DNA from 2 places in the Streptomyces sp. NPDC051561 genome. Region 1 is predicted to be linked to the other one. Evidence: riboswitches for the same ligand, from Rfam matches in the RefSeq annotation. Region 1 holds a riboswitch; the other holds the start of a gene.
What was found. Region 1 has a riboswitch for cobalamin ahead of ACIA73_RS10045 (prenyltransferase/squalene oxidase repeat-containing protein). Riboswitches for the same ligand answer to the same signal wherever they lie in the genome.
Positions count from the first base shown of each region.

Region 2: linked by a shared signal. The riboswitch ahead of ACIA73_RS31665 (cobalamin biosynthesis protein) and the one ahead of ACIA73_RS10045 (prenyltransferase/squalene oxidase repeat-containing protein) in region 1 are both predicted to bind cobalamin.

Region 1 covers NZ_JBITDM010000003.1:418,444-424,142, reverse strand. Annotated here, with positions in the region: gene ACIA73_RS10060 (ABC transporter ATP-binding protein) at 1-13, opposite strand, end outside; gene ACIA73_RS10055 (energy-coupling factor transporter transmembrane component T) at 16-1,200, opposite strand; gene ACIA73_RS10050 (SCO2322 family protein) at 1,245-1,916, opposite strand; gene ACIA73_RS10045 (prenyltransferase/squalene oxidase repeat-containing protein) at 2,006-3,274, opposite strand; cobalamin riboswitch at 3,366-3,515, opposite strand; gene ACIA73_RS10040 (DUF2752 domain-containing protein) at 3,557-3,946, opposite strand; partial or broken gene ACIA73_RS10035 (TM2 domain-containing protein) at 3,950-4,240, opposite strand; gene ACIA73_RS10030 (MBL fold metallo-hydrolase) at 4,448-5,569, opposite strand.
Region 2 covers NZ_JBITDM010000019.1:82,789-88,487, forward strand. Annotated here, with positions in the region: gene ACIA73_RS31645 (anion permease) at 1-126, shown strand, start outside; gene ACIA73_RS31650 (hypothetical protein) at 153-374, shown strand; gene ACIA73_RS31655 (hypothetical protein) at 467-649, opposite strand; gene ACIA73_RS31660 (DUF397 domain-containing protein) at 675-947, opposite strand; cobalamin riboswitch at 1,214-1,360, shown strand; gene ACIA73_RS31665 (cobalamin biosynthesis protein) at 1,396-2,394, shown strand; gene ACIA73_RS31670 (cobyric acid synthase) at 2,391-3,968, shown strand; gene ACIA73_RS31675 (putative cobaltochelatase) at 4,021-5,699, shown strand, end outside.

The DNA.
Region 1 (5,699 bases):
CGAACCGGATCACTTTCACTTTCCTCTGACAGCGGGCGGTGCGCAGTGGGCGGGCGGTGCGGAAGGCGCGGAGGGGGAGGGAGGGCGTGAAGCGGTGGCGGCGCCCGGAGGGACGGGCGCGACGAACGCGGGCAGCAGCCCGATCAGCACCGACAGCGCCGGCCACACCGGGAACTGCGGGGCCACCAGCGGCAGCACCCCCGGATGCAGGGCCTCGGGGTCGTACGAGGCGGCCCAGATCATCAGCGCCGCCACGGCCGCCCCCGACCCGGCGACCAGCCAGGCGCGCACCCCCCACCGGTCGGGCCGGTACCGGGTGCGCACACTGCGCCGGCCGCCCAGCCGCAGCCCCGCCATCGCGGCGGCCAGGCCTATCAGCAGCACCGGCAGCGCGTACCCGGCGCCCTGGGCTGCCAGCAGGCCGTACGTCCCGGCGCACACGCCGAGCAGCCCGCCGAGAGTGAGCAGTGTCGTCAAGTTCCTTACCCGGCGCGGTACTTGGGCGGTGCGCCCGTATCCCCGGGCGTCCATCGAGGCGGCCAGGGCCACCGACCGCTCCAGGGCGCCCTCCAGCACCGGCAGCCCGATCTGGAGAAGTGCCCTCACCCCGCCGGTGGGGCGGCCGCGCAACCGCCGGGCGTGCCGCAGCCGTACGACGTCGGAGACCATGTTCGGTGCGAAAGTCATCGCCACCACGACTGCCACCCCCGCCTCGTACAGCGCGCCGGGCAGCGACTTCAGTAGCCGGGCCGGGTTGGCGAGCGCGTTCGCCGCGCCCACGCAGATGAGCAGGGTGGCGAGCTTGAGACCGTCGTACAGGGCGAAGACCAACTGCTCGGCGGTGACCCGGCCGCCGAGCCTGACCCCCTTCGCCCAGTCCGGAAGCGGGACTTCCGGGAGCGTGAACAGCACATGCTGGCCGGGGATCGGCGAGCCCAGGAACACCGAGAACACCAGCCGGATCACCAGCACCATCAGGCCCAGCTTGACGAAGGCCCCGTACGACCGCGCCCACGGAGCGTCCGTCCGCCGCGCCGCGACCACATACCCGGCCACCCCGACGAGCAGTCCGAGCAGCAGCGGATTGGTGGTGCGCGAGGCGGCGGCGGCGAGCCCCAGCGCCCACAGCCACCAGGCCCCGGCGTGCAGGGCGTTGCTGCGGCTGGCGGCGGGGGCCCGCAGTGTCACCGCGGAGCCCATGCGTCCGGACAGCCTTCCGCCGCCCGGCTCGTCCGTGTCCCGGCTCATCCCCGGCGGCGGCGTGCCTGCCACACAGCGGCGGCGCCGAGCGCCAGTACCGCGGCGAGGCCGACCAGCACACCTGCGGAGGGGCCCACGCCCTCACCGTCGTCCGTGGCGGAAACGGAATGCGAGGTGGTGGGAGAGGGTGCGGCCGGGTCCGCCGACGGGGCGGAGCCTTCCGCCACCTGGTCCGCGCAGCCCGACTTCGGGTAGCCGGAGATGGCGCACAGCAGCGCCGCGTTGTTGTAGCGCAGCGGCTTGGCCACCACCGCGAGTGCTTCGGCGGTCGTCGAGTCCTCGCCCACCTGCGCGCACACGCTGCGGGGCGCAGGCGGGCTCTCCCCGTCCGGCGCGTCCTGGGGGGTGCCGAAGTCGAGGACCAGGGCGACGCGCTTGCTGCCGTCCTTGGCCGGGGTCTTCCCGCAGACGGCTTCGAAACCGGCCTCACCGCGCGGCTTGGCGGCGTCCTGCGAGTCCCGGCTCACTGAGAACCGGAATCCCTGCACCGAGCCGTCGGCCGGATGGGTGGTGGCCGCCCCCTGGGTCGCGTACGCCCACTTCGCGCCGTCGCGCTCCCAGAACGACCAGTAACGGTAACCGGAACCGGCATCCGCGGCCACTGCCGACGCCGCGGGCAGCAGCGCGAACAGCACCGCCCCCACCACGAGCAGCACCGCGGCGCACGGTCTCCGGAAAGCGTGCCCCCCTGTGGTCAGGGCCTTCGTGCCCCGGGCCTTCGTGGTCCGTCCCGGCCGAGCCCGGCTCACAGCTGCTGGTTCTTCTTGTTGCGGCCGCTGATCAGGAAGCCCGCGCCCATGCTCGCCACGAAGGCGATGCCCACGATCCACCAGGTCGCGGTCGAACCACCGTCGTCGGACTTCTTCTCCTCGGCGGAGTCCTTCGTGCCGTCCTTCCCGGCCCCCGGCTGGGACTCGGGAGCGGGGCCGGTCGCGTTCAGCTGGGCGACGAGGTCGGCGCCGCCGAAGGAGCGCGGGTCCATGCCGGTGGCGTGCGCGGCGAAGATCAGCTGCGCGTACGCCGCGGGACCGGCCCCCTTCGCCCAGGCGGCGGAGTTCTTGGCCAGCCACTCGGCGGGTTTGGCGGCGGCGGCCTTGTAGTCACCGGCGGCCAGGGCCACCACGGCGTCCGCGGTGTTGCCGAAGTCCGGCTTGTCCTCTGCGCCGGGCATCGCCGACTTCAGGTGCGAGCCGTTCTTCTCCAGCGTCCGGGAGAGGTAGTCGGCGCCGCCCGCCACCGCGGCCTCGGGGGTGGTCATGCCGTCCTTGCAGGCGGGCGCGACGGTGAGTTCCTTGGCGGCCTTGGGCGCCTGCACGACCAGACCCTTGAGCGCGGACGCGGTGACCACGGAGGCGGTCGCGTCGGCGTTCGGGAAGAGCTTCTTGGCCTTGTCCGGCTGGAAGGCGAAGGCGCCCTGGTGGGAGGCGTCGCCGTCGCACTTCACCTGGAAGTCCAGCAGTGCCTCCAGCGGCGACTTCCAGTCCTTGCCCTTGATGTCCTTGGGCTTCTCCCCGGCCGCGACCAGCGCACCGATCACCAGCGAGGTGGAGTTGGCGTCGCTCGGCGTGCCCGGCACATAGGGCCAGCCGCCGTCGGCGTTCTGCACGGACCTCAGCCAGCCCACGGCCTTCTGCGCGGCGGCGTCCTGCCCGCCGAGCGCGCTCAGTGCCTGCACCGCGGAGGCCGTCGCGTTGCTGTCGAGCATGACTTTCGGGTCCTTGGGGTCGCAGGCCTTGCCCGCGTCCGCGCGGTAGGCGGCGAAGCCGCCGTTGTCGCACTGCTGGCCCACCAGCCAGTCCACCGCCTTCGCGGCAGGCTTCACCCCGACGGTGTCCTGCGCGAGCAGTGCCAGGGACTGCCGGAAGACACCGTCGTACGTCGGGTCGCCCTTGCCGTACAGACCGGAGGGGAGCGCCACCGGCGACGGCGTCGGCGCTGCGACGGCGGCCGGGGCGGCCACCGCGCCGAGAACTGCGGTGGCGGCGAGCGCTGCGGCGCTGCGGCGAAGGGTCATGATGCGGTGGTGCCTCTCCTGAAGGGAGGCCGGGCACGGACCCCTTCTCCGGGCCCCGCGGCGCCGGCTCCGTATACCTCTACCTCGACGGTGCCGAGCCAGTCATGCGGGCCGGGCGTTCCGACTCTTCACCCTGCGGCGGGGTTCGCGCGCGGGGGGAATCACGGTTGCGGGTCAGTGCCGGATTCGCACCGGCTTCTCCCGTACGGGCATGATGACGACTCGCACACTCTACCGACCCGTAGGGGCCGGGGCCTGCCGCTGGGCCCCGGGCGGCGGGGCCTACAGATTCCGTACGAGAGTCCAGAGCGCCGCCACCGAGACCAGGGCGGTCACACCTTTGGTACCGAGCGCGACCCGGTAGCGCCTGCCGCGCACGGTGGCCGCGCTCCACCTCCCGTACAGCCACAGCACCCAGGGCGCGGCGAGCAGCAGTACCGGATTGGCGCGCCACGCGCCGGGCAGATCGCCGTGCAGCAGGCTGTACGTCATCCGGGTGCCGCCGCACGCCGGGCAGTCGAGCCCGGTCACCAGCTTCCACGGGCAGCGCAGGAACAGCTGACCCGGGTCGTAGGGGCTGTGCACAAAGACGTAGACGAGCCCCGCGAGCCCGGCCGCCGTCACGAGCACGGGCAGCAGGCGCGCGGGGCTGCGCAAGGGGGCGCCGGTCATGGGTCAGCCGCGCAGGACGCGACCCTGGGCGTCGGTCTTGCCGTCGCTGACCAGCAGGAGGATGGCGTCGATCAGTGCCCAGACGCCCAGGCCGCCGCAGGTCACCAGCTGGGCGATGGCCATGCCGATGTGCCCGGTGTAGAAGCGGCCGATACCGAAGGCACCCAGGAAGAACTGGAGCACCCCGGCCACGATCTTCGACTTGTCCGAGTACGGGCGGCCGTACGGGTCGTAGCCGTAGGGGGCCTCGGGGGAGGGCGGGTACGGGGAGCCGGGCGGGAACGGGGAGCCGTAGGCCATGGGGGGTCGCTCTCTGCAGTACGAAAGGATCAACCACCCATGGTCGTTCATATCGGTCGTGGCCTTGACCAACGGGTGTCCCCGCGGCGCGAGCCGAAGGTCCCCATTCGCAGCAAAAGCCGCAATCGGCGTCTCACTTGGTGGCGTGGCGCCCGCAACGGCCCCGGTTCGCGGGGCAGTTGCGGAACCACGTGTTCCGCCTCACATCGCGACGTACACCACCGGATCGCTCCCCGGGACCGCCTCCGCGTGTCCCAGTTTCACCAGCCGCCGCAGATGGGCCTCGGCTTCCGAGACCGCGATGTTCCGCGAGCCGTACGGGATCTGGTCCCACGGGCGGTTCCACTCCATCCGCTCCGCGATCTGCCAGGGGGTCAGGGGAGTGGTGAGCAGGGCGCGCAGCCCGGCGAGCCGTTCCTCGTGGTGGGCGAGGAGTTCCTCGACGCGCTCGCGCGGGGTGGTGAAGGCGTGCTGGTGCGCGGGGAGCACCTCGGCGACGCCGAGGGCGGCAATCCGTTCGAGGGAGGCCAGGTAGTCGCCGAGGGGGTCTCCCCCGCTCGAACGGAGCGGGGAGCTCGGGGGAGGGCCTTCGCCGCTCGGACGGAGTTGAGGGCCGGTGGCGGTGGCGTCGTCCGGATCCTCGTAGAGGCCGATGTGCGGGGTGATGCCGGGCAGGAGGTGGTCGCCGGAGAAGAGGCGGCCGTGGCCGGGGAGGTTCGCCGGGTGGTCCTCCTCCAGGTGCAGGCACACATGGCCTGGCGTGTGCCCCGGCGTCCACACGGCGCGCAGCCGCCGACCCGCCAGCGGCAGCAGGTCGCCGGGCGCGATCTCCCGGTCCGGGAGCGCCGCACTCAGCCCCGGCAGCGTCCGCATCCGTCCCGACGCGCGGGCCGCCCGCAGCGGACCGAGGTGGTCCTCGGGGGCTCCCGCGTGGGCCAGCTTGGCGGTCAGGTAGTCGAGCCAGGTGCCCGGTTCGGCACTGCGGGTGCGGCGCACCACCTCGGTGTCGGCGGCGTGCATCGCGATCCACGCGCCGGAGGCGTCCCGCACCTGTCCGGACAGACCGTGGTGGTCGGGGTGGTGGTGGGTGATCAGCACGCCGTGGATGTCCTCGACGCGTACGTCCAGCGCGGCGAGGCCCGCGACCAGGGTGTCCCAGGAGGTGGGGTCGTCCCAGCCGGTGTCGATCAGCACCGGGCCCCGGTCGGTGTCCAGGAGGTGCACCAGGGTGTGGCCGAGGGGGTTGTCCGGGATCGGCACCTTGATGCTCCAGACACCGCCGCCGTGCTCGGTCACCTGTGTCGTGGCCTCTGTGGCCCCCATGGGTCCCCCAACTGTCGAAAGTGGTACGGGACTTGCCTTGCCGTCACTATAACTAGAACGAGTTCCAGCACATGGCGGGAGGCGGTCAGGGTCTCAACCCCCATGCCTCTCGGGGGAGTTGTCAGGGTCG
Region 2 (5,699 bases), on a different contig from region 1:
ACCACCGCCATCGCGGCCGTTGCCGTGCCCCCGGCCGGTGTCCTGACCACCGACGACATAAAGGCCACCCTCCACTCCCCCACCGGGACCTCCGCCGAACCGGCCCGCCCGGCCGCCTCGGTCTGAGCAGCCAGGACTAGGAAGACGACGACATGAACATCGACTGGGCAGCTCTCGGCACCGTCTTCGGTGTCAGCCTCGTGGCCACCGTCGCCCTGGTGGGCCTGTTCACCCTCGGCATCGTGGGCCTCTCCAAGCAGGAGACGGCCGCCGCTTCCGGCGGCTCCGCGACCATGGCGCGCACCGGCGCGTACGCCTGCTTCGCACTGTGCGCGGCGGCGGTGACGTACGGGATCTACCTGATCGTCGCCTGACCCCGCACGTCCCGGCGGCCTCACAGAGCCCCGGGGTGCAACGGCTCCTCCGCCGTTGCACCCCGGGGCTCTCATCTTTGCGAGGTCTACGCCTAAGAGCGACACTCGGCCCACACCAGCAGGCGCGGTCCGGCCTCGTCGACGAGCAACGAGGTCACGCCGCCCACCAGCGTCACCAGCGCACCGCTGACGGCGCAGTACGTCACCCGGACCAGTACTCCGGGAAGCGGCTGCCGGCCCTCGCCCGCCACTCGTCCTTGCGCCCGGTCCCCCATCAGCCCCGCCTCCCGGCCTTCCGCGTCATTGCGGAAGGCATCGTTCCCCTCCTATGTCCCCTGACACGACCGCTGCGAGAAATCCGCACCAGGGTTGTCGTGACACAAGGAAGTCCCCCTCCTCCAGCCGCTGGGAGTCGCGCACTCTCACCCCCTCGGGGCGATAGGCCACTTCCACGCATTCACCGCCGTTGGAGGTGTAACTGCTCTTGAACCAGCGCCACTCGGGCAGGTCCCCATGGGCCACTCCGACCTCCTCCTGCACGAGAGCCGACTCACCGAGGCACCGACTGCCCACCTTTGCACCGTAGCGCCGCGCCGCACACGGGCGCAGGGTGCCGACGAGACCGGCCGCACCGGGTCGAATCCCGGTGGCAATCGCCCATCGCCGTTCCGTGCCGCTCTCCGGTTGTCGTGTTCCAGTCCAGAGAGGCCGAATAGTGACGCCTAGGCCTCTTCCGGCCCGTATCGGCCGGTCGGAGCGTCGATTCGGAGCAGACGTCGCCGCACCTCCCCGCGCCCCGGGCCGCGGAGCACTCCCGCAGGTCAACCCCAGGTTGACTGGTGTTCGCGGGGCGTGGTGGACTGCCCGAGCCAATACGGCGGCATGGAGAGGAAGCCGGTGCGAATCCGGCGCGGTCCCGCCACTGTCACGTGCGATGTTTCCCGTCGTCACGAAGCCAGGAACTCACCTCCGCTCGTCACGTCGAACCAGGGCGCGGACCCTGAGTTAAGGACACTTCGCCATGCCCGGCTGCGGTCCACGCGGTTCAGCTGTTCTGCCTGCCCAGGTCTTCGCGTACGGCGCGACCGCCGGACTCCTCGGCGACCTGTTGCTCGGCGACCCCCGACACGGCCACCCCGTCGCCGCTTTCGGACGGACCGCCGGTGCCGTCGAGCGGGTCCTGTGGCGCGACCACCGTGGGTGGGGCGCACTGCACACCCTCGTCTGTGCCGGTGGCGCCGCCGGTGCCGCCGCCCTGGCCGCGCGCGCCGTACGCCGTTCACCCGTCGCCTCCGTCGCGCTGACCGCCGCCGTCACCTGGTCGGTCGTCGGGGGTACGTCGCTGGGGCGCGAGGCCCACGCGCTCGGCGGGGCGCTCGCCGCCGGTGACCTGGAGGTGGCCCGGGAGCGGCTGCCGCATCTGTGCGGGCGGGACCCGCAGTCGCTGGACGGGCAGCAGATGGCGCGTGCGGTGGTGGAGTCGGTCGCCGAGAACACCTCGGACGCGGTGGTGGGCGCGCTGGTGTGGGGGGCGATCGGGGGTGTGCCGGGGCTGGTGGCGTTCCGGGCGGTGAACACACTGGACGCGATGGTCGGGCACAGGTCGGCGCGGTACCGGCGCTACGGGTGGGCCTCGGCCCGGCTGGACGATGTGGCGGGGTGGCCGGGGGCCCGGCTGACGGCGGCGCTCGCGGTGCTGGCCGGGGACGACACGCGGGGTGCGGTGCGGGCGTGGCGGGCGGACGCCGCCGCGCATCCGAGCCCCAACGCGGGTCCGGTCGAGGCGTCGTTCGCGGGGGCGCTCGGGGTGCGGCTGGGCGGAACGCTGTCGTACGCCGGGCGGGTGGAGCACCGGGCGGTGCTCAACGGTGAGTCGGGCCGCCCGGTCGAGGTGGCGGACATCGAGCGTGCGGTGCGGTTGTCGCGCCGGGTGAATCTGCTGGCGCTGGCCGTGTGTGCGGCCGGACGTCTGGCCGTCGGGCGGGCAGCCCGTGGCCGTACGAAGGGAACGAAGTCATGAGCGGTGGCGGGCTGTTGGTCGCGGGGACCACCTCGGACGCGGGCAAGAGCGTCGTCACGGCGGGGATCTGCCGGTGGCTGGTGCGCCAGGGGGTGAAGGTCGCCCCGTTCAAGGCGCAGAACATGTCGCTGAACTCGTTCGTGACGAGGGAGGGGGCGGAGATCGGGCGGGCCCAGGCGATGCAGGCGCAGGCGGCCCGGGTGGAGCCGACGGCGCTGATGAACCCGGTGCTGCTCAAGCCGGGCAGCGACAGATCCAGCCAGGTGGTGCTGCTGGGCAGGCCGGTGGGCGAGATGAGCGCGCGGGGCTTCTTCGGGACGGCGGGCAGTCCCGGGAGCGTGCGGGAGTTCGCCGGAGGGCATCGCGAGGCGCTGCTCGGCACGGTCACCGAGTGCCTGGCGGAGTTGCGCGGCCAGTACGACGCGGTGATCTGCGAGGGGGCCGGGAGCCCGGCGGAGATCAATCTGCGGCGCACCGACATCGTGAACATGGGGATCGCGCGGGCCGCCGACTTCCCGGTGGTGGTGGTCGGGGACATCGACCGGGGCGGGGTCTTCGCGTCGTTCTTCGGTACGACGGCACTGCTCGCCCGGGAGGACCAGCGGCTGGTCGCCGGGTACCTGGTGAACAAGTTCCGGGGTGATGTGTCGCTGCTGGAGCCCGGGCTGGACATGCTGGAGGGCCTCACCGGGCGGCGGACCTACGGGGTGCTGCCCTTCGCGCACGGGCTCGGCATCGACGAGGAGGACGGGCTGCGGGTCTCGTTGCGGGGCGCGGTCCGGGAGTCGGTGGTGGCGCCGCCGGTCGGCGAGGACGTGCTGCGGGTGGCGGTGTGCGCGGTGCCGCTGATGTCGAACTTCACCGATGTGGACGCGCTGGCCGCCGAGCCCGGGGTGGTGGTGCGGTTCGTGGACCGTGCCGAGGAGTTGGCGGACGCGGACCTGGTGGTGGTGCCGGGAACCCGGGGCACGGTGCGGGCGTTGGAATGGCTGAGGGAACGGGGGCTCGCCGAGGCGCTGACGCGGCGGGCCGCCGAGGGGCTGCCGGTGCTGGGGATCTGTGGTGGGTTCCAGCTGCTGGGCGAGCGGATCGAGGACGAGGTCGAGTCGCGGGCCGGGACGGTGGACGGTCTCGGTCTGCTGCCGGTGCGGGTGCGGTTCGCGCGCGAGAAGACCTTGGCGCGCCCCGTGGGTGAGGCGCTGGGCGAGGCCGTGGCGGGATACGAGATCCATCACGGTGTCGCGGAAGTGCTCGGCGGGGATCAGTTCATCTCTGACGGCAAGGGATACAGCCTGGACGGCTGCCGGGTGGGGTCGGTGTGGGGGACGCACTGGCACGGGTCGCTGGAGAGCGACGCGTTCCGGCGGGCGTTCCTGCGGGAGGTCGCGGCGGCTGCCGGCCGTCGCTTCGTACCCGCGCCCGACACCAGCTTCGAGACGTTGCGCGAGGAGCAGTTGGACAAGCTGGGCGACCTGATCGAGCAGCACGCCGACACCGACGCGCTCTGGCGGCTGATCGAGTCCGGCGTGCCGGCCGGGCTGCCGTTCGTACCGCCCGGGGCTCCGCAGTCATGAGCCACCCCACCCCCACCACCCGACGTCACTCCGCCCTCGCCATGGAGGTTTCATGAGTACGCCCTTCCCCTTTACCGCGATCGTCGGGCAGGACGACCTGCGGCTCGCGCTGCTGCTGAACGCCGTGTCGCCCGCCGTGGGCGGTGTGCTCGTCCGGGGTGAGAAGGGAACCGCGAAGTCCACCGCCGTGCGGGCACTCGCCGCGCTGATGCCAGAGGTGCCGGTGGTGCGGGAGTGCCGGTTCTCCTGTGATCCCGCGGCGCCCGACCCGGCGTGTCCCGACGGTCCGCACACCGCGGTGGCGGGCGTGTCGCGCGAGGCGCGGATGGTGGAGCTGCCGGTCGGCGCCTCCGAGGACCGCCTCGTCGGGGCGCTCGACATCGAGCGGGCGCTGAGCGAGGGCGTGAAGGCCTTCGAGCCGGGGCTGCTGGCCGACGCGCACCGGGGGATTCTCTACGTCGACGAGGTCAATCTCCTCCACGACCACCTGGTGGACCTCCTCCTGGACGCCGCCGCCATGGGCGCGTCGTACGTCGAGCGCGAGGGCGTCTCGGTGCGGCACGCCGCGCGCTTCCTGCTGGTCGGCACGATGAACCCGGAAGAGGGCGAGCTGCGGCCGCAGTTGCTCGACCGATTCGGCCTGACCGTCGAGGTGGCGGCCTCGCGGGACACCGATCTGCGGGTGGAGGTCGTACGGCGGCGGCTCGCGTACGACGACGACCCGGCCGCCTTCGCCGCGAAGTGGGCGGGCGCGGAGAGCGACCTGCGCGAGCGCATCGCGGCCGCCCGCGCCCTGCTCCCCCAGGTCCGCCTCGGTGACGACGCGCTCAGGCAGATCGCGGCGACCTGCGCGGCCTTCGAGGTCGACGGGATGCGGGCCGACATCGTGATGGCGCGCACGGCGACGGCGCTGGCCGCGTGGGCCGGGCGTACGGACGTACAGGAGGAGGATGTACGTCAGGCCGCGCTGCTCGCACTTCCGCACCGGCGGCGGCGCAATCCGTTCGACGCGCCGGGGCTGGACGAGGACAAGCTGGACGACACCCTGTCCGAGAACAGCCCGTCGGGCGAGGGTGACGAGGACCCGGAACCGGACGGTCCTGACGACGACGGCGGCCCCGACGGCGGGGGCCCCGGCGGCGGGCCGCAGCCCCCGCAGGACAACGGCCCCCAGGCCCACGACACGCCGCCCGGCGACGACGCACCCCAGGAGGACACGCCCGCCCCGCAGAACCCCGGGCAGGGCGCGCCCACCGGTGGCGGTGAGCAGAGCGCCGCGCCGGCCGCCGAGCCGTTCCGCACCAGGATGCTGAGCGTGCCGGGGCTGGGCGAGGGTGCCGCGGGCCGCCGTTCGCGCGCCCGTACCGAGCACGGCCGTACGACCGGGGCGGTACGCCCGCAGGGCGCCCTCACCCGACTGCACCTGGCCGCCACCGTGCATGCCGCGGCCCCGCACCAGCACGCGCGCGGGCGCACCGGGCGCGGCCTGGTCGTACGCCGTGACGATCTGCGGCAGGCGACCCGGGAGGGGCGCGAGGGAAACCTCGTCCTCTTCGTGGTGGACGCCTCCGGTTCGATGGCGGCCCGGCAGCGGATGAGCGCGGTGAAGGGCGCGGTGCTGTCGCTGCTGCTCGATGCCTACCAGCGCCGGGACAAGGTCGGTCTGGTCACCTTCCGGGGCAAGGAGGCCCAGGTAGCGCTGCCGCCGACCTCGTCGGTGGACGCGGCTGC